DNA from 3 places in the Pseudomonas sp. B414 genome. Region 3 is predicted to be linked to each of the others. Evidence: riboswitches for the same ligand, from Rfam matches in the RefSeq annotation. Region 3 holds a riboswitch; each other region holds the start of a gene.
What was found. A riboswitch is a leader RNA that binds a small molecule or an ion and turns the genes downstream of it on or off. The one in region 3 is predicted to bind cobalamin.

Region 1: it holds a riboswitch for cobalamin, as region 3 does, so the genes downstream of both, cobW (cobalamin biosynthesis protein CobW) here and ACZRMH_RS16845 (CbtB domain-containing protein) in region 3, are expected to answer to the same signal.
Region 2: it holds a riboswitch for cobalamin, as region 3 does, so the genes downstream of both, cobO (cob(I)yrinic acid a,c-diamide adenosyltransferase) here and ACZRMH_RS16845 (CbtB domain-containing protein) in region 3, are expected to answer to the same signal.

Annotation. Positions count from the first base shown of each region.
Region 1 is NZ_JBUZTQ010000010.1:141,057-146,498, forward strand. It holds gene ACZRMH_RS11485 (AraC family transcriptional regulator) at 1-564, opposite strand, end outside; gene cobF (precorrin-6A synthase (deacetylating)) at 645-1,394, shown strand; gene ACZRMH_RS11495 (glycosyltransferase) at 1,427-2,725, opposite strand; cobalamin riboswitch at 2,925-3,104, shown strand; gene cobW (cobalamin biosynthesis protein CobW) at 3,199-4,269, shown strand; gene cobN (cobaltochelatase subunit CobN) at 4,273-5,442, shown strand, end outside.
Region 2 is NZ_JBUZTQ010000026.1:61,564-67,005, forward strand. It holds gene cbiB (adenosylcobinamide-phosphate synthase CbiB) at 1-142, opposite strand, end outside; gene bluB (5,6-dimethylbenzimidazole synthase) at 139-789, opposite strand; gene ACZRMH_RS19510 (cobyrinate a,c-diamide synthase) at 786-2,099, opposite strand; gene cobO (cob(I)yrinic acid a,c-diamide adenosyltransferase) at 2,110-2,721, opposite strand; cobalamin riboswitch at 2,801-3,043, opposite strand; gene ACZRMH_RS19520 (aminotransferase class III-fold pyridoxal phosphate-dependent enzyme) at 3,202-4,536, shown strand; gene ACZRMH_RS19525 (thioesterase family protein) at 4,529-4,939, shown strand; gene ACZRMH_RS19530 (preATP grasp domain-containing protein) at 4,936-5,442, shown strand, end outside.
Region 3 is NZ_JBUZTQ010000020.1:4,030-9,471, reverse strand. It holds gene cobM (precorrin-4 C(11)-methyltransferase) at 1-80, opposite strand, end outside; gene ACZRMH_RS16855 (cobalamin biosynthesis protein) at 157-561, opposite strand; gene ACZRMH_RS16850 (CbtA family protein) at 558-1,259, opposite strand; gene ACZRMH_RS16845 (CbtB domain-containing protein) at 1,271-1,459, opposite strand; cobalamin riboswitch at 1,557-1,768, opposite strand; gene ACZRMH_RS16840 (response regulator) at 1,998-2,363, opposite strand; gene ACZRMH_RS16835 (response regulator) at 2,540-5,442, shown strand, end outside.

The DNA of each region.
Region 1 (5,442 bases), on a different contig from region 3:
GATGGTCTGCTCGTCAGCCAGTTGCCCGGCGGTTACGCCCGACAGCAGTTGATAGTCCTCACACTCGGCCAGCAGCTCCAGCAGGATCAGAAAGTGCCCCAGGCGGGTAATGCCGGAGGCGCCGGCTATGCTCTGCATCAAGTCCACGGCCTTGCGGATGGTGGCCTTGTTGCGGAACTCGATGCCGTAGCGGGCTCGCTCCAGCATGGGCGTCAGGGTTTTGAGCTCGATAAATGCCGAGGCGGCACCTTCGAGCAGTTCATCAGTAAAGTTCACCAGCATGTCGCGGGTGCTCACCACTTCGCCCTCGGCAATCTGGCTGATCCAGTTGTGGGGCAGGTTGGGACCGGTAAGGAACAATGTCTCGGGGTAGAAATTGCCGATATAGTCGCCGACAAAGACTTTGCCGCTGCTGGCCACGATCAGGTGCAGTTCGTATTCCTTGTGGAAGTGCCAACGCACCAGGTGGCAGGGGAAGCCATGCTGGCGATAAATGATCGACAGGCCATTGTGGTCGTCCATCAGCTCATAAGACGGGTCTGTTGCTCTGGCGAGTCGAGTCATGGGGTTAACCGTTTCAGTTTTTCTTGTTGCGCCGATGATGCCGTCTTCTCAGGGTTCCTGCCAGCCAAGGATAAAACGCGATGAAAACACTGTTGTTGATAGGGATGGGCGCGGGAGACCCCGAACACATCACCGTGCAGGCGATCAATGCGCTGAACCGGGCCTCGGTATTTTTTGTGCTGGACAAGGGCCAGACCACTGAAGACCTGGTACGCCTGCGTCTGGAAATCTGCGAGCGCTATATTCGCGAACCGGGCTATCGCGTGGTGCAGGTCAGCGACCCGAAACGCGACAGTTCGAATCCTTCTTACACTTCAGGGGTTGAGAACTGGCATGAGCAGCGGGCCGAGGTGTTTACGCACTTGATTGAAAACGAACTGGCGGAAGGCGAGTGCGGGGCATTTCTATTGTGGGGCGAGCCTGGGCTGTATGACAGCACCCTGCGCATTCTGCAGCGGGTACGGGCCAATGGTTGCACGGGCTTCGACTATCAGGTGATCCCCGGTATCAGCAGCGTGCAGGCGCTGGCGGCGGGTCATCGGGTGCCGCTTAACGATATCGGCCAGCCGATTCGGATCACCACGGGGCGGCGCCTGGTGGCCGAGGATCTGGACAATGTGGTGGTGATGCTTGATGCCCATTGTGCATTCCAGGCTTTTGTTGATGAGGGGCTGGATATTTACTGGGGCGCGTATATCGGCACTGCGGACGAGATTCTGATTGCTGGCAAGCTGGTCGACGTTTGCGAGCAGATCAAGCAGGTGCGTGAAGCAGCCCGCCAGCGCAAGGGCTGGATCATGGATACCTATTTGTTGAGACGCACAGGTTAATGCCCGCTCCCACAGAGGGCAAACAGGTGTTTTCAAATGGCGTTTGTGCGGTTCTTGGCCTCGATCCACTGCGACATATATTGAGTGCTTTTGTGCTGGTGGTGACGCAGCATCGCCCCGGTGAAGTTGTTGCGCCGATGCTGCTCAAGGTCGGCGCGGCAGGCTTCGATGCGTTGTACCAGCGCCGGACCATGTACCCCTTGCAGGTAACGCGCTTCCAGCAGCGCCTGGCCATTGCGCTGGGCCTGGTGCCAGGCTTCAGGGTTGCGATACAGCTCCACCGCCGCCGCGGCAATCGCACTGGCGCTCTGCTCGATGGCACCGGCCCACGGCATATCGCCGTGCATGCCTTCGGCGCCCACCGGAGTGGTGACGTTGGGGGTGCCGCAGAGCATGGCATCGGCGATCTTGCCCTTGATCCCGGCACCAAAGCGCAGCGGCGCCATGCAGATACGCGCATTGCTCATTACTGCTAGCGCGTCTTCGGCCCAGTTGAGTACATGAAAGCCCTGCGCCGGGTTATGCAGCGCGGTGGCCTTGGGCGGAGTGTAGGCACCGTAGATATGCAACTGGGCTGCGGGCAGCTGCTGACGGATCAGCGGCCAGATATGGGTTTTCATCCATAGCACCGCGTCCCAGTTGGGGGCATGGCGAAAGTTGCCGATGCTCAGAAAGTGCTGGCGCTGTTCATAAGGCACGAACTCGGCGGGCACGCTGTCGACCATCAGCGGGCACCAGTGCAGCATGGCCTTGGGCACATTGAACTGCTCGACCAGCAAATCGATTTCGTATTCGGAAATCATCAGGTTGAGATCGCTGCGATAGATCGCGGCGATTTCCCGCTGTGCCAGATCGGCATCGGCCATCTGTTCAAAGGTTTCGCGCTGCGCCGGGGCAAACAGGCTGCTGAAGTCGTCCTGCTCGCTGCTGTGCTTGAGCCGCGCCTTGAGCTGTTGCTGGCGGGCGTCGCGCAGGCTTTGCAGGTCGGAGGTTTCCAGTACGCGCAAGGCTTGCGGGCAATGCTTCTCGACGCGCCAGCCGAACTGCTCTTCCATCATGAAGCGGTCAAACAGCACGATATCCGGGGCCAGTTCGCTGATAAAGGTATCGAAGCTGCTGTTATTAAGCTCGATAGTCACCTCATCAATGCCCAGCGTCGCCAGATCAGCCTTGTGCTCACCGATCCCGGCCGGGCTGCTGAAGGTAATCTGCCAGCCTTGCTGCAAGAAACCCTCGATGATTTGCATCATATGCCCGCCCGCCGCCGAGGAGCGTGGTTCGGGCCACACGTAGCCAATAATCAGGACGCGGGTCGGGGCAGTAGTGGGCATGGGCAGATCCTTGAAGCAAGGCGGCGGAAAAAAGGCCGCAATTAAACCACAACAGGAAAGAAAATCCTTTGTGGGAGCGGGCTTGCTCGCGATTCAGGCGACGCGGTTTTCAGGCAAACGGCGTCGATGCCATCGCGAGCAAGCCCGCTCCCACAGTCGATGTGTCACAGCTGTGCATTGACCTGTAACAAAGCACTGCGTAGCCTTGCGCCTTCGAGGTTCTTCGCTACGCGAAGCTAAGAAGGGAACGCGGTATGCCGCGGCTGCCCCCGCAACTGTAAACGGTTCTTGACCCTGCAATGCCACTGCCCATAGGCGGGAAGGCGCGGGGTAGTTATCACCCGTAAGCCAGGAGACCTGCCTCGTGACAGATTCTTACTTCAACCGGGCGGGGTGATCCGGTGGCGAAGACTGGCCGCGCTCTGCCTGTGGTCGTCGTCCCGTATGCCCGCCGCTTTGCCAAAGGGCATCCGATGAAAACACTGGCCAAAACCCCCGTCACTATCGTTACCGGCTTTCTCGGTTCGGGCAAAACCACCTTGCTGCGGCATATGCTCGACAACGCCCAGGGTCGCCGCATCGCGGTGATCGTCAATGAATTCGGCGAGCTGGGCATCGACGGCGAAATCCTCAAGCAGTGCAGCATTGGTTGCACCGAAGAAGAAGCCAACGGCCGCGTCTATGAGCTGGCCAACGGCTGCCTGTGCTGCACCGTGCAGGAAGAGTTCTTCCCGGTGATGCGTGAACTGGTAGCCCGTCGTGGCGATATCGACCATATCCTCATCGAAACCTCGGGCCTGGCCCTGCCAAAACCGCTGGTGCAAGCTTTCCAGTGGCCGGAAATCCGCAGCGCCTGCACCGTTGACGCAGTGATTACTGTGGTCGATAGCCCGGCCGTAGCGGCCGGCACCTTTGCTGCATTCCCGGATCAGGTGGATGCCCAGCGCAAGCTCGACCCGAACCTGGATCACGAGTCACCACTGCACGAGCTGTTTGCTGACCAACTGGCCAGTGCCGACCTGGTGATTCTCAACAAGGCTGACCTGATCAGCCCTGAAGACCTGGCCAAAGTGCGTGCTGAAGTGGCTGAAGAACTGCCGCCCGCGGTGAAGATCATCGAAGCCAGCAGCGGCCGCCTGCCGTTGGACGTATTGCTGGGGCTGGGCGCAGGCTCGGAAGACCATATCGATGGCCGCCACAGCCACCATGACCATCACCACGATGGCGATGATGACCATGACGATCACGACCATGATGCCTTTGACTCGATCTCCATCGAGCTGCCTGAGGGTGAAGAGCGCGTTTTGATGGACGCCCTGACCCAACTGGTGGTCAAGCACGGCATCCTGCGGGTCAAAGGCTTTGCCGCGATCCCGGGCAAGCCGATGCGCTTGCTGATCCAGGGTGTGGGCACACGCTTTGACAAGCACTTCGACCGCGCCTGGGGCCGCGACGAAGCACGCACCACCAAACTGGTGCTGATCGGCCAGGACCTGGACGCGGCACTGCTCGAGTCCACCTTGCGCACAGCGTTGAGCGTATAAGCCATGCATTTGCTCAGGACCCAGCCCGGTGGTTTTGTATCGGACGACAACATAGCCGATTTGGGCCAGACCCCCGCCGAGCTGGTGATCCTGTGCAGCGGAGATTCAAGCCTGGCACTGCTGGCCGAAGCGGCGCAGCAGTTGCCTGAAGATTATCCAAGCCTGCGTCTGGCCAACCCGATGCAGGTGCAAAACCACGGTTCGGTGGATTTGTATATCGACGAGGTGCTGCAACACGCCAAGGTGATCCTGCTGTCATTACACGGCGGTATTGGCTATTGGCGTTACGGCATCGAACGGCTGGTACAACTTGCCGAACGTGGTGTGACGTTGATTATGGTGCCGGGCGATGATCGCCCGGACCCGGAATTGAGTGCGTTGAGCACAGTGCCCGCCGAACAGGGCGAGCGCCTGTGGCACTTTTTGCGTCAGGGCGGGCGGCATAACGCCTTGCAGCTTTATCGTTGCCTGGCCAGTCAATGGCTGGGCCGCGACTATGGCTGGGACGAGCCGCAAACCCTGCCGCGCACCGCTATTTATCACCCGCAGCATTCCAGCGCCGAACTCAAGCACTGGCAGGCCGACTGGCAGCCCGCACAGGCGGTTGCCGCACTGTTGTTCTATCGCTCGCATTTGCAGGCGGCCAACACTGCGTTTGTCGATGTGTTCTGCCAGCGCATGCAGACCGCGGGTCTTAATCCGTTGCCGATTGCCGTGGCCAGCCTCAAGGAACCGGGTTGCCTGACGGTGGTGCAGGACTTGCTCGACGAGGTTGATGCCGGGGTTATTCTCAACACCACCGGCTTTGCCCAGTCCAGCCCCGAAGCCCCGCATCTGCGCCCGTTCCGTCGCAATATCCCGGTAATCCAGGCTATCTGCGCGCAGGACAACGAACCCGGCTGGCAAGCCAGTGAACAGGGCCTGGGCCCCCGCGACCTGGCCATGCATATCGCCTTGCCGGAACTCGACGGGCGCATTATCAGCCGCCCGATCAGCTTCAAGGATCTGGCCTGGCGCAGTGAACGCAGTCAGTCGGATGTGGTGTGCTATCGCGCCCATCCCGAGCGCATGGATTTTGTCGCAGAACTGGCGCGGCGTTGGGTCGAGTTGGGCCGGGTGGCCAACCCGCAAAAGCGTATTGCGCTGATTCTGGCCAACTACCCGACCCGCGAT
Region 2 (5,442 bases), on a different contig from region 3:
GCCAGCCACGACCAGCGGAATTGAAACGCTGCTCGATACGCTCGGCCATACGGCCAAAGGCGACCAGCGGATGCCAGCGCTTGGGCTCGCCGAGCAACGCATCCAGCGCCACCCCGGCGACGCACAGCAACGCCACACTCATGGACTCACTCCCCAATAATTCTCATACACCAATTCACTCAGCGGGCGCGCTTGCGCCCACCCTTCCAGCACCAGCATCGGTGCCGGATAAAAAGCCTCCACCGGCCCCAGGCACAACACCGCCAGCGGCTTGGCACCTGCCGGCAAACCCAGCAGATTGGCCAGCGCCTGAGGTTCGAACAACGATACCCAGCCCATGCCCAGGCCCTCGACACGCGCCGCCAGCCACAGGTTCTGAATGGCACAGGACAACGACGCCATATCCATTTCCGGAAGTGTGCGACGGCCAAAAATATGCTTCTCGCGGTCATCCATCAACGCTGCCACCAGCACTTCGGCGCAATCGTTGATACCCTCGACCTTGAGCGTCATGAACTCATCGGAGCGCTGGCCCAGCGCCTCGGCAGTGCGTACCCGCTCGTCTTCGACCAGGCCCTGGATCTTGCCGCGCAACTGGCGGTCGGTAATGCGGATAAACCGCCACGGTTGCATCAGCCCCACACTCGGGGCCTGATGTGCCGCTTCCAGCAAGCGCGACAACAGTTCGGGCGCCACACTGCCACCACTGAAATGGCGCATATCGCGGCGCTCGGCAATGGCGCGGTACACGGCTGCGCGTTCTTCGGGACTGAATGCGTTGTCGGTCATGGCGCCTTCACAGCGCACGGCGCGAACAGCGCAGCAATGGCCTGAGGGTTGGACGGGAAGTAAAAGTGTACGTAAGAGGCAGTCATGCGCCCTTCGCGATACACCGCTTCAGCGCCGCGCCCGCCATTGGGGCTCAGGCCACGGGCGATGGGCTCAAGTGCCGTGCTGGTCAGCGAATGATGGTAGGTGTGACCGCGCAATAGGCCTTCTGGCATGTCCACCGCTTGTAACGCCAGGGCAGCCAGACGCTTTTGCATGGTCGCCTCACCTGCCAGCAACCCCACCAACTCGGCACGCTGGCCTTCGACATCAGTCAGGGCATCGAGCAGGTAAAGCATGCCGCCGCACTCGGCAAGCAGCGGTTTGCCATCTGCGTGATGGGCCCGAATAGCCTGCAGCATCGACGTATTGCGCGACAGCTCAAGGTGATGCAGCTCAGGGTAGCCACCCGGCAGATACAGACTGTCAGCCTCGGGCAATACGGCGTCGCGAATTGGCGAGAAAAACACCAGCTCTGCACCCATTGCCCGCAACAAGTCCAGGCTTGCGCCGTAGGTAAAGGCAAAGGCTTCATCCCTGGCCACGGCAATCCGCACCCCGGCCAGCAGCGACTCAACCGCAACCGGCTCAGGTGCGGCAAATTCAACCGCTGGTGGCAGCGCTACCTCACAGGTGCTGGCCAGGGCATCGGCGGCAGCGTCGAGACGTGCATCCAGATCGTTCAGTTCACTGGCCTGCACCAACCCCAGATGACGGCTTGGCAGCTCGATACCGGTCTCACGGGACAAAGCACCGTACCAGCGCAAACCTTCGGTCAGGCTGCCTTCGAGCAACTGCGCATGGCGCACCGTACCGACCCGATTGGCCAGCACCCCGGCAAACGGCAGATCCGGCTGATAGCGCGCCAGGCCCAGGGCCAGCGCACCAAAGGTCTGAGCCATGGCAGTGCCATCGATCACACCCAGTACCGGAACACCAAAATGCCGCGCCAGATCGGCGCTGGACGGTGTGCCGTCGAACAGGCCCATCACGCCCTCGATCAAAATCAGATCCGCTTCACCTGCGGCCTCCCACAGCAGGCGACGACTTTCCTCGGCGCCCACCATCCACAAATCTACCTGATACACCGGCGCACCGCTGGCGCGCTCGAGGATCATTGGGTCAAGAAAGTCCGGGCCGCATTTGAACACCCGCACCTTGCGCCCCTGATTGCGATGCAATCGGGCCAAAGCAGCGGTAACAGTGGTCTTGCCCTGACCGGAAGCCGGTGCGGCGATCAACACCGCCGGGCAATGACGTGACGCTCTCATACTTCAACACTCACAATTCGATGCCTTTCTGGGCTTTGATCCCGGCCTGGAACGCGTGTTTGACTACACCCATTTCAGTCACGGTATCGGCCAGATCAATCAGTTCAGGTTTGGCGCCGCGCCCGGTGACCAGCACATGCTGCATTGGCGGACGGGCCTGCAGGTCGGCGAGCACCTGCTCAAGGTCGAGGTAACCATGCTTGAGCGCGATATTCAGCTCATCGAGCACCACCAGACCGATGGACGGGTCGCGCAGCATCTCACGGGACACTTCCCACGCCGCTTCGGCAGCGGCGATATCGCGCTGGCGATCCTGGGTTTCCCAGGTAAAGCCTTCGCCCATCACGTGGTAACGCACTTGCTCGGGGAAGCGGCGGAAAAAGATCTCTTCGCCGGTGCTGTTGCGGCCCTTGATAAATTGCACCACGCCACACTGCATGCCGTGGCCCATGGCCCGCGCCAGCATGCCAAAGGCGGAGCTGCTTTTACCTTTGCCATTGCCGGTCAATACCAGCAGCAGCCCGCACTCATTGGGCGAGCTGGCAATGCGCTCGTCCATAACGGCTTTTTTGCGCAGCATGCGCGCCTGATGACGTTCGTCGCGTTCGGGGGATTCGTTCATGGCAGCTCTCCGTTGGGGCTCAATGATGCAAACGGGAGGCGGGGGACAATAAAAAGCAACACACCATCGCCCGCCGCGAGGATGCTGGATGGATCAGGCCGGTCTCCGGGCTCACAAGCGGTTCCGCCCCTAAGGACAGCCCCTGACCACGCGCCTTCCCGTACATAAGCACAGTGGCACTTGGCGTGGTATTAACTTGTTTACCGTTGCGGGGGCAGCGCCGGGATCATGGCGGTTGTGTGGGTCAAACACGCCCTCACCGGCTTCCCTGTTTCACTCTGTCGGCCTATGGCCACAGAGCACCTGAAACAAGCCGCGAAGGTTAGAGGGTTGGGGGTGGAGCGTCAATTAAAGCCCGTCATTGTTCATACAGGAAATGACCATGACTCGTAGCAATCCTCCTACAAGGAAAACTCATTTTACGGCGGGCTCAGCGCATGAATACTTTATAGATCCAAGAATAAAAAACAGGCTACAGCCATGCACCTGATCAAACCTGATGTGCGATGCGTGTCGCCGATGGCAAGTCGTGCTGAGGGCAGCGTGATTTACACCGATGACGGCAAACGGATACTTGATGCATGTTCCGGGGCTATTGCCTGTTCGCTTGGCTATGGTCATCAATATGTCATTGGCAAAATGCTTGAGCAGGCACACAGATTAAGCGCAGCCTATCGCACACAGTTTCTCACTGCCCCAGCAGAACAATTGGCGCAAAGGCTCTGCAGCAAATTGGGCTATGCCGGTGCCTTTTTTGTTAACAGCGGGTCAGAGGCTGTAGAGGCGGCGTGCCGCATGGCTATTCAGTATTGGGATGAGAAAGGACTAGCGAAAAAAAAGCATATTTTAAGCCGAACCATCAGTTATCACGGTTCAACCAAGGTTGCCTTATCTCTTTCCGGCCACTGGCCCCGTCGCCGGGGAGTTTGCAGCCCGGCGGAGCGCCCGACAATTCCTGCGCCTTATTGCTATCGATGCCCCTATGACAAAACCCCAGAAACTTGCCAACTAGAATGCGCCAATGCCCTGGAAGCCCAAGTGGGCGAAATAGGCAGCGACCATATTGCGGCGCTACTGATCGAACCCATTACGGGCGCCTCGGGAGCGGCCATTGTTCCTCCTGCGGGTTATCTGGAGAAAATCAGACACATCTGTACTCGACATGACATTTTGCTTATAGCCGATGAAGTGCTCACTGCACTAGGCAGAACAGGTAAATGGTTGGCCATTGAGCACGGTAACATTCAGGCCGATATCAGTATTTTAGGTAAAGGATTGAATGCTGGTTACTTCCCGATTTCCTGCGTACTCGTTAGCAACCCTATTAAAGAGGCCATCGAGTCGGGCTCCGGTATTTTTTCCTATGGCCACACCCACTCCAGCCACCCTATTGGTTCTGCTGTGGCCAATGCCGTTCTGGATGTCATTGAACAGGAGGGGTTAGTGGCGCTATCCGCAAAGCGTGAATTGATAATCGAATCACAATTGCGCCACTGCATGACAACGTCTCCCTTGATAGGGGATATACGCGGTAAAGGGATGTTCTGGGGAATAGAAATCGTCAGAGATAAAGCCACAAAAAAAGCATTTTCGAAAACATCGTCGGTCGCAGAGAAACTTATTAAGCATGCTTTTTCAATGGGACTTAATTTGTATCCAAGCAGCGGCTTTTCTTCATCCGAATACGGTGACGCCTTGATTTTCGCTGCGCCACTCAACACCTCAGCAGAGGTCTTTAATGAAATGCTCTCTCTATTGACGAGCATTATTAATAACGCACCCAGCTTTCTTGGCAAGGAGTCAGTTCATGACTGATCTTATAGGTAAGTCCGGCGTCATCGTGCATACCGTGATACCGAGTGACCTGGCTACATACTGGAAAAATGACGTACCGGTACTGGCTACCCCCATCCTTCTATGGCTCACAGAACTGGCAGCAATTAAAGCTTTGGACAGTGTAACTACCCGCTCTTACATGACTCTTGGAACGGCCCATAACAGCCGACATTTGGCACCAACTCCGGTTGGATTCATTCTGCACATTCGTGCCACAGTAATAAGTGTCAAAGCAAAACGCATCACCTTTAATGTCGAGGCCACTGACGGCACTGATATCGTATTAGAGGGCACGCACACAAGAGCTCTCGTAGATCGTAAAATATTTGAAACACGAATAACAAAGAAGGTGACGGAAAAGCAGTACAAGGTGAAAGCATGAACCGCCAAATCATAGTAGCAAATGTCGACAACGAAAGTATGCTAGGAGACATCAATGCTGTCCCGCCGCACATATTTGAGTCAACATCCATAATATCCAATAGGCTACTATGGCTCGCACGTACAGGCGACGTTATCATTCTCCCCAGAGAACCATCGAATACCTTTCTAAAATACATAGAGAGCATAAATGGTGTTAACTTCTCGGATATCAAAATCATTGTCCCCACGAACATAGGCACACGAAGAGCTTCTATAACCAATAACTTGTTACTTTCAGAAACCGTATTAACTGAGGTAAAAGAAACTCTGTACGAGCTGCCAACCCAAACCTGGCAGATTCTACCCTACTATTTTACCAGCGCTGTTGGCCAATTTGGTCGTGAGCTCGCAAAGTACTTCTCTCTGATGCAACCGCCTTTTAATGCTGAAGGCGGGGCCGAAATATTGAATCAAAAGGCTATTTTTCGAAAACTTGCGGCGGGGATTAGCATCCCTTTCGCC
Region 3 (5,442 bases):
CAGCTACGAATCAGGCGCTGGCCCTTGACGGTAATCAGCTCTGGATCGCCGGGCCCGGCGCCGATGAAATAAACGGTCATGGCAGTCTCGTGAAAAGTTCAGGATAGAGCTGTTCTTGAACAACGCTCATAGTGAGGCGGGGGATTATCGCGGGTTTTACCCGATCGAGGCCAACGCAAAGGTCGCCAATGGGGATTTTTGTCGTGTGATCAGCAGCTTGGGAGTCGCACCAGAGAATTGTTCGGCCAGGGCCAGTGCGGCACTTTCGGCAATGCCAAAACACCCGGTTTGTTCGAAGGCAATATCTGAGCGATGACTCAGTTGCTGCACATACGGGGCAAGTTGCTTGGCACTGAACACCTCAAATCCCAGGTTTAATTGCGCTGCCAGTTGCCGCAGTCCGGGTTCATGGCGCTTGTGATCGATGCTGGCCAGGGCGCTGATCGCACTCAATGCGATCCCGGCCTGGCCCAGCGAGTCTTCTATCAACTTCAATAATTGCTCAGCGCTGCAACCCTGGCGACAGCCCAGGCCAATTACCAGGATTGGCGCTGTGCTCATGCCGAGTACTGGCCTTCGGACTTGCGGCGGAACAGCCAGGCGCTGATCACGCCTAAAGCCAGCCAAAAGGCGAAGTTGGTCAGTTGTGAGGCGATCTTGAATTGCGCTTCCAGCGCTTCAGGGGCCAGGCTGGAATGTACCAGTGGCTGCGGTGCGCCAAAAATATGCGGAACCAGCAGAATCGCCACGCCCAGCACTTTCAATGCCCAATGTCTGCCAAATACCAGCAACGCGATGCCCACGGCAGTTGAAGCCGCAGTGCTGACCCACCAGATTTGCCGTTGCAGCAGGTCAGCCGCAGCGGTGCCCGGTAACTCTGGCGGCAGGCCCAGGGTTGGCGCCAGGCAGAACACCGCATAACCGGCCAGACCCCACAGCAGGCCCTGGGAGGTGCGGGTAGGGGCGCGCAAGGTGTACAGGCCCGCCAGCATCAGGGCAAAACCGACAGCCACTACCAGATTACCGCCCGTAGTGGACAGTACGCGCTGCCAGCCATCTTCTGGCTCCCAGGCTTCGGCGTCGTGTTCGTGGGCAGGCATGGCCATATCGGCATGCTCATGGACTTCGCTGGCGGCCGGTTTTTCGTAGGTTTCTGCTTGCAGAATCAGCGGGGCAACCCAGAAACTTTGCAGCAAGGTCAGCAACAGGGCGGCCAGCAAGCCGGTGAAGCCTGCGGTTTGAGCGATACGCTTGATCATGGCAGGCAATCTCAGTGGCACGGGAAGGCGGAGCTATGACGGGTGTCATGGGCCGCGTTATGGACCGCATCGATATGCGAGAAACCGGCGAAATAAACCAGAAATATCCCCAGCACGGCGGCGCCGACAGCGGCCACGATGCGTTGGCTCTGGGTCGCGGTGGTAGCGGCGGAATGGGTGCTGCTGGTGCTGATGGACATGGCGCTTGCCTCTGGGTCAGACGACGGGCAGCAAAGCGCAAGAAAACCCCGCGAACGAAGCTCGCAGGGTTTAACAGCGCCCGCCCACCGCGGGTTTGTTATTCGAAATAACCAGGCCGGTCTCCGGGCTTGCGAGGGGCTCATGGCTTGAGCCTGCAAACATCTCCTTCCCATGCCAGTGGCACAGTGGATTTGATGTTTCTCTCGCTTACCGTTGCGGGGGCAGCGCCGGACTTGTCAGGGCATAAAGCCTGACGCACCGGTTTCCCGTTTCACCCTGTGAAGGGCACCTGATACAAGATGTGTAGGAAACCACAAGCAAGCGGGTCTGCACAACCCCTGTGGGCCTGCCTGTGAGAGCGGGCTTGCTCCCACACTCTCCACTGCAAGGTTTGGATTCTGTGTACGATGCAAAACCTGTGGGAGCCGGGCTTGCCCGCGATGCAGGCGCTGCGGTTAGTCGGGTAAACCGCGCTGATACCATCGCGAGCAAGCCCGCTCCCACAGTGCAGTGCAGTGCAGTGCAGTAGGGTTGAGGTTATGCAGTTGCCAGCATGCTTTTGACCTTGTCGCGCAGTTGGTCAATGGAGAAGGGCTTGCCGATCACCGCCATGCCGTCTGCAATCTCCAGGCTCTCGGCGTAACCGCTGGCAAACAGGATGGGCAATTGTTGGCGCAACAGCCGGGCCTTGCCTGCCAGTTCACGGCCATCCATGCCTGGCAATCCGACATCAGTCATCAGCAGATCAATGTGCTGGCTATGGTCCTCTAGCAGTTCCATGGCGCGCTCGCTGCCGTCGGCCTCAAGCACGCTGAACTGCAGTTCTTGCAGCACGTCTACGATCAGCATCCGAACAATGGCGTCGTCTTCGACCACCAGGATGGTGGAGGGTGTTGCGGACATAATCATGATCTCGATAAAAATTTGAGCGCTGCTCTCACAGCCATCAAGGATAGCCTTCACCCGCAACTGAGTCTGTTTCTTTGTATGAAAATGACCATTTAAAGGCAAGAAAATAGAACTATTACTCGATAATCCGGCAAACTCCTGTTTTTTATGACTGTCCACGGGCCAGAAAAATGAATGCACCTGCATCAATTGATGAGCGCAGCTTTCGCAAGCTGCTGAATCGAAACGTTGGCTTGCCGCTGGCCGTGGGTGTGCTCAGTGCCGTGCTGTTCGTGGTGATGGTCAGCTATTTGCTCTCGGTGATCAGTTGGGTAGAGCACAGTGATCGAGTGATCAGTAACGCCAACGAAGCGGCGAAGCTGACGATCGACCTTGAGACCGGCATGCGCGGTTATCTGATTACCGGGGATGAGCATTTTCTCGACCCCTATATCGTCGCCAAGCCGCAAATCAGCGCGCAGCTGAAGAGCCTGCAGGAGTTGGTCAGCGATAACCCGCAACAGGTCGATCGCCTCAAGCGCCTTGAGGCGATGCAAAGCGAATGGGCCACCTACGCGCAGACAATGATTGATATGCGGCGTGCGAGCGGCGATTACCGTTCTGCGGTACAGGCCGGTCGTGGCAAGCGCCTCACGGATGAAATTCGCAAGGAATACGACGACTTCATTCAGGTGGAGCAGCAGTTGCGGGTAGAACGCAGTCATGAAGTCAGCCAGAAAACGGTTTTCGGCGTCAGTCTTTACCTGTTCTTTATACTGGGTTTCAGCGGTTTTCTGGCCTATGTTGGTCGTCGTGATTTGCTCGCTCTTTCAGAGAATTACAAGAAAAACTTCGAGTCGCAAATTAAGACCGCTGAGCGCCTTGAACGCCAGGCATGGTTGCGCAACGGCCAGACCGAACTGGCCGAACAGGTGCTGGGGCGTCTGACCCTCAATATGCTGGGGCGCAATATCCTGCAATTCTGTGCCCAGTATCTGGGTACCGTTGTCGCGGCGGTTTACGTGCGAGAAGATCACGGCGGCCTCAAGCGTGTGGCCAGTTATGGCTTTTCCCGTGAGCAAGAGGCGCAGGACCAACTGATCCACAATGACGAAGGCATCGTGGGTCAGGCAGCGCAGCAGGATAAGTTGATTCGCCTGGACGAGGTGCCGGCCGATTACTTCTTCAAAGTCAGTTCCGGGTTGGGTGAAGGCAGCCCGCGCAGCGTGCTGGTGGTGCCGACCAGTGATGATGACCGGGTCAACGGCGTTATCGAACTGGGTTTTCTCAGGCCTTTGGAGGAGCGTGATATCGAGCTGTTTGAATTGATCGCCGACAATATCGGCATGTCAATCGAGGCAGCACGCTACCGTCAGCGTTTGCAGGAGGTTTTGGCCGAGACCCAGCAGCTCAATGAGCAGTTGCAAGTGCAGCAGGAAGAACTCAAGACCGCCAACGAAGAGCTCGAAGAGCAGTCGCGCATCCTTAAAGAGTCGCAGACCAGCCTGGAAACCCAGCAGGCGGAGCTGGAGCAGACCAATGAAGAGCTGGCCGGCCAGCGCGATGCCATGGACCGCAAGAATAGCCAGCTCAATCAGGTGCAGGTGCAGCTGGAGGAGCGAGCTGTAGAACTGCAGCGTTCCAGCAAGTACAAATCCGAGTTCCTGGCCAATATGTCCCACGAGCTGCGCACACCGCTGAACAGCTCGCTGATTCTGGCCAAGTTGCTGTCGGAAAACCCGCAGCAGAATCTCAGTGCAGAACAGGTCAAGTTTGCCGAGTCGATTTACTCGGCAGGTAACGACCTGCTTAACCTGATCAACGACATCCTGGATATCTCCAAGGTTGAAGCCGGCAAGCTCGAAGTGCGCCCCGAGAACACCAGTGTTACGCGGGTGGTTGAAGGTTTGCGCGGCATGTTCCAGCCCCTGGCCGGGGACAAGTCCCTGGGCTTCGAGGTGCAGGTGCAGCCTGGCACGCCGCCCATGATGTACACCGACACTCAGCGTCTGGAGCAGATCCTGAAGAACCTGCTGTCCAATGCGGTCAAGTTCACCGAGAAAGGCCAGGTCAGCCTCAGCGTATCCGGTCAGCCGGGCGAAGGGGTCGCGTTCACGGTCAGGGACTCGGGCATAGGTATTTCTGTCGACCAGCAGGACAGCATCTTTGAAGCCTTCCGTCAGGCTGATGGCACCACCAACCGCCGTTATGGCGGCACCGGGCTTGGCCTGTCGATTTCCCGTGACCTGGCAACGCTGCTTGGCGGTTCGATTACGGTCAGCAGCGAACCGGGGCAGGGCAGCACCTTTACTCTGGTCCTGCCGCAGCAGTATGTAGAAGACGCTCAGGAACTGGCGCATATGCCAGCAGCTCCCGCACCACGGCCGGCCGCGCTGGTTCACCAGCCGCTGCCTGCTCTTGTCGCACTGTCCGATATTCCGCGCTTTATGGATGACCGCGAGCAGGCTCCGTTCACCACGCGTTGCATTCTGGTGATCGAAGATGAGCCGAACTTTGCGCATATCCTCTTCGATCTGGCGCATGAGTTGGGTTACCGCTGCCTGGTAGCCCACGGTGCCGACGAAGGCTTCAGCCTGGCCGCACAGTTTATTCCCGATGCCATCCTGCTCGATATGCGCCTGCCGGACCACTCCGGGCTGACGGTATTGCAGCGCCTCAAAGCGCTGGCACCGACCCGACATATCCCGGTGCATGTGATCTCTGTCGAGGATCGGGTCGAGGCGGCCATGCATATGGGCGCGGTGGGTTATGCGGTTAAACCGACCACCCGTGAAGAGCTGAAAAACGTGTTCGCCCGCCTTGAGGCCAAGCTGACGCAGAAGGTCAAACGCGTGCTTCTGGTTGAAGACGATGATCTGCAACGTGACAGTATTGCCCGCCTGATCGGCGACGATGACATTGAAATCACCGCGGTAGGCTACGCCCAGGAGGCCCTTGATCTGCTGCGTCGCAACGTCTACGACTGCATGATCATCGACCTCAAACTGCCGGATATGCTCGGCGGCGATCTGCTCAAGCGCATGTCCACCGAGGACATTTGCTCGTTCCCGCCGGTGATCGTCTACACCGGGCG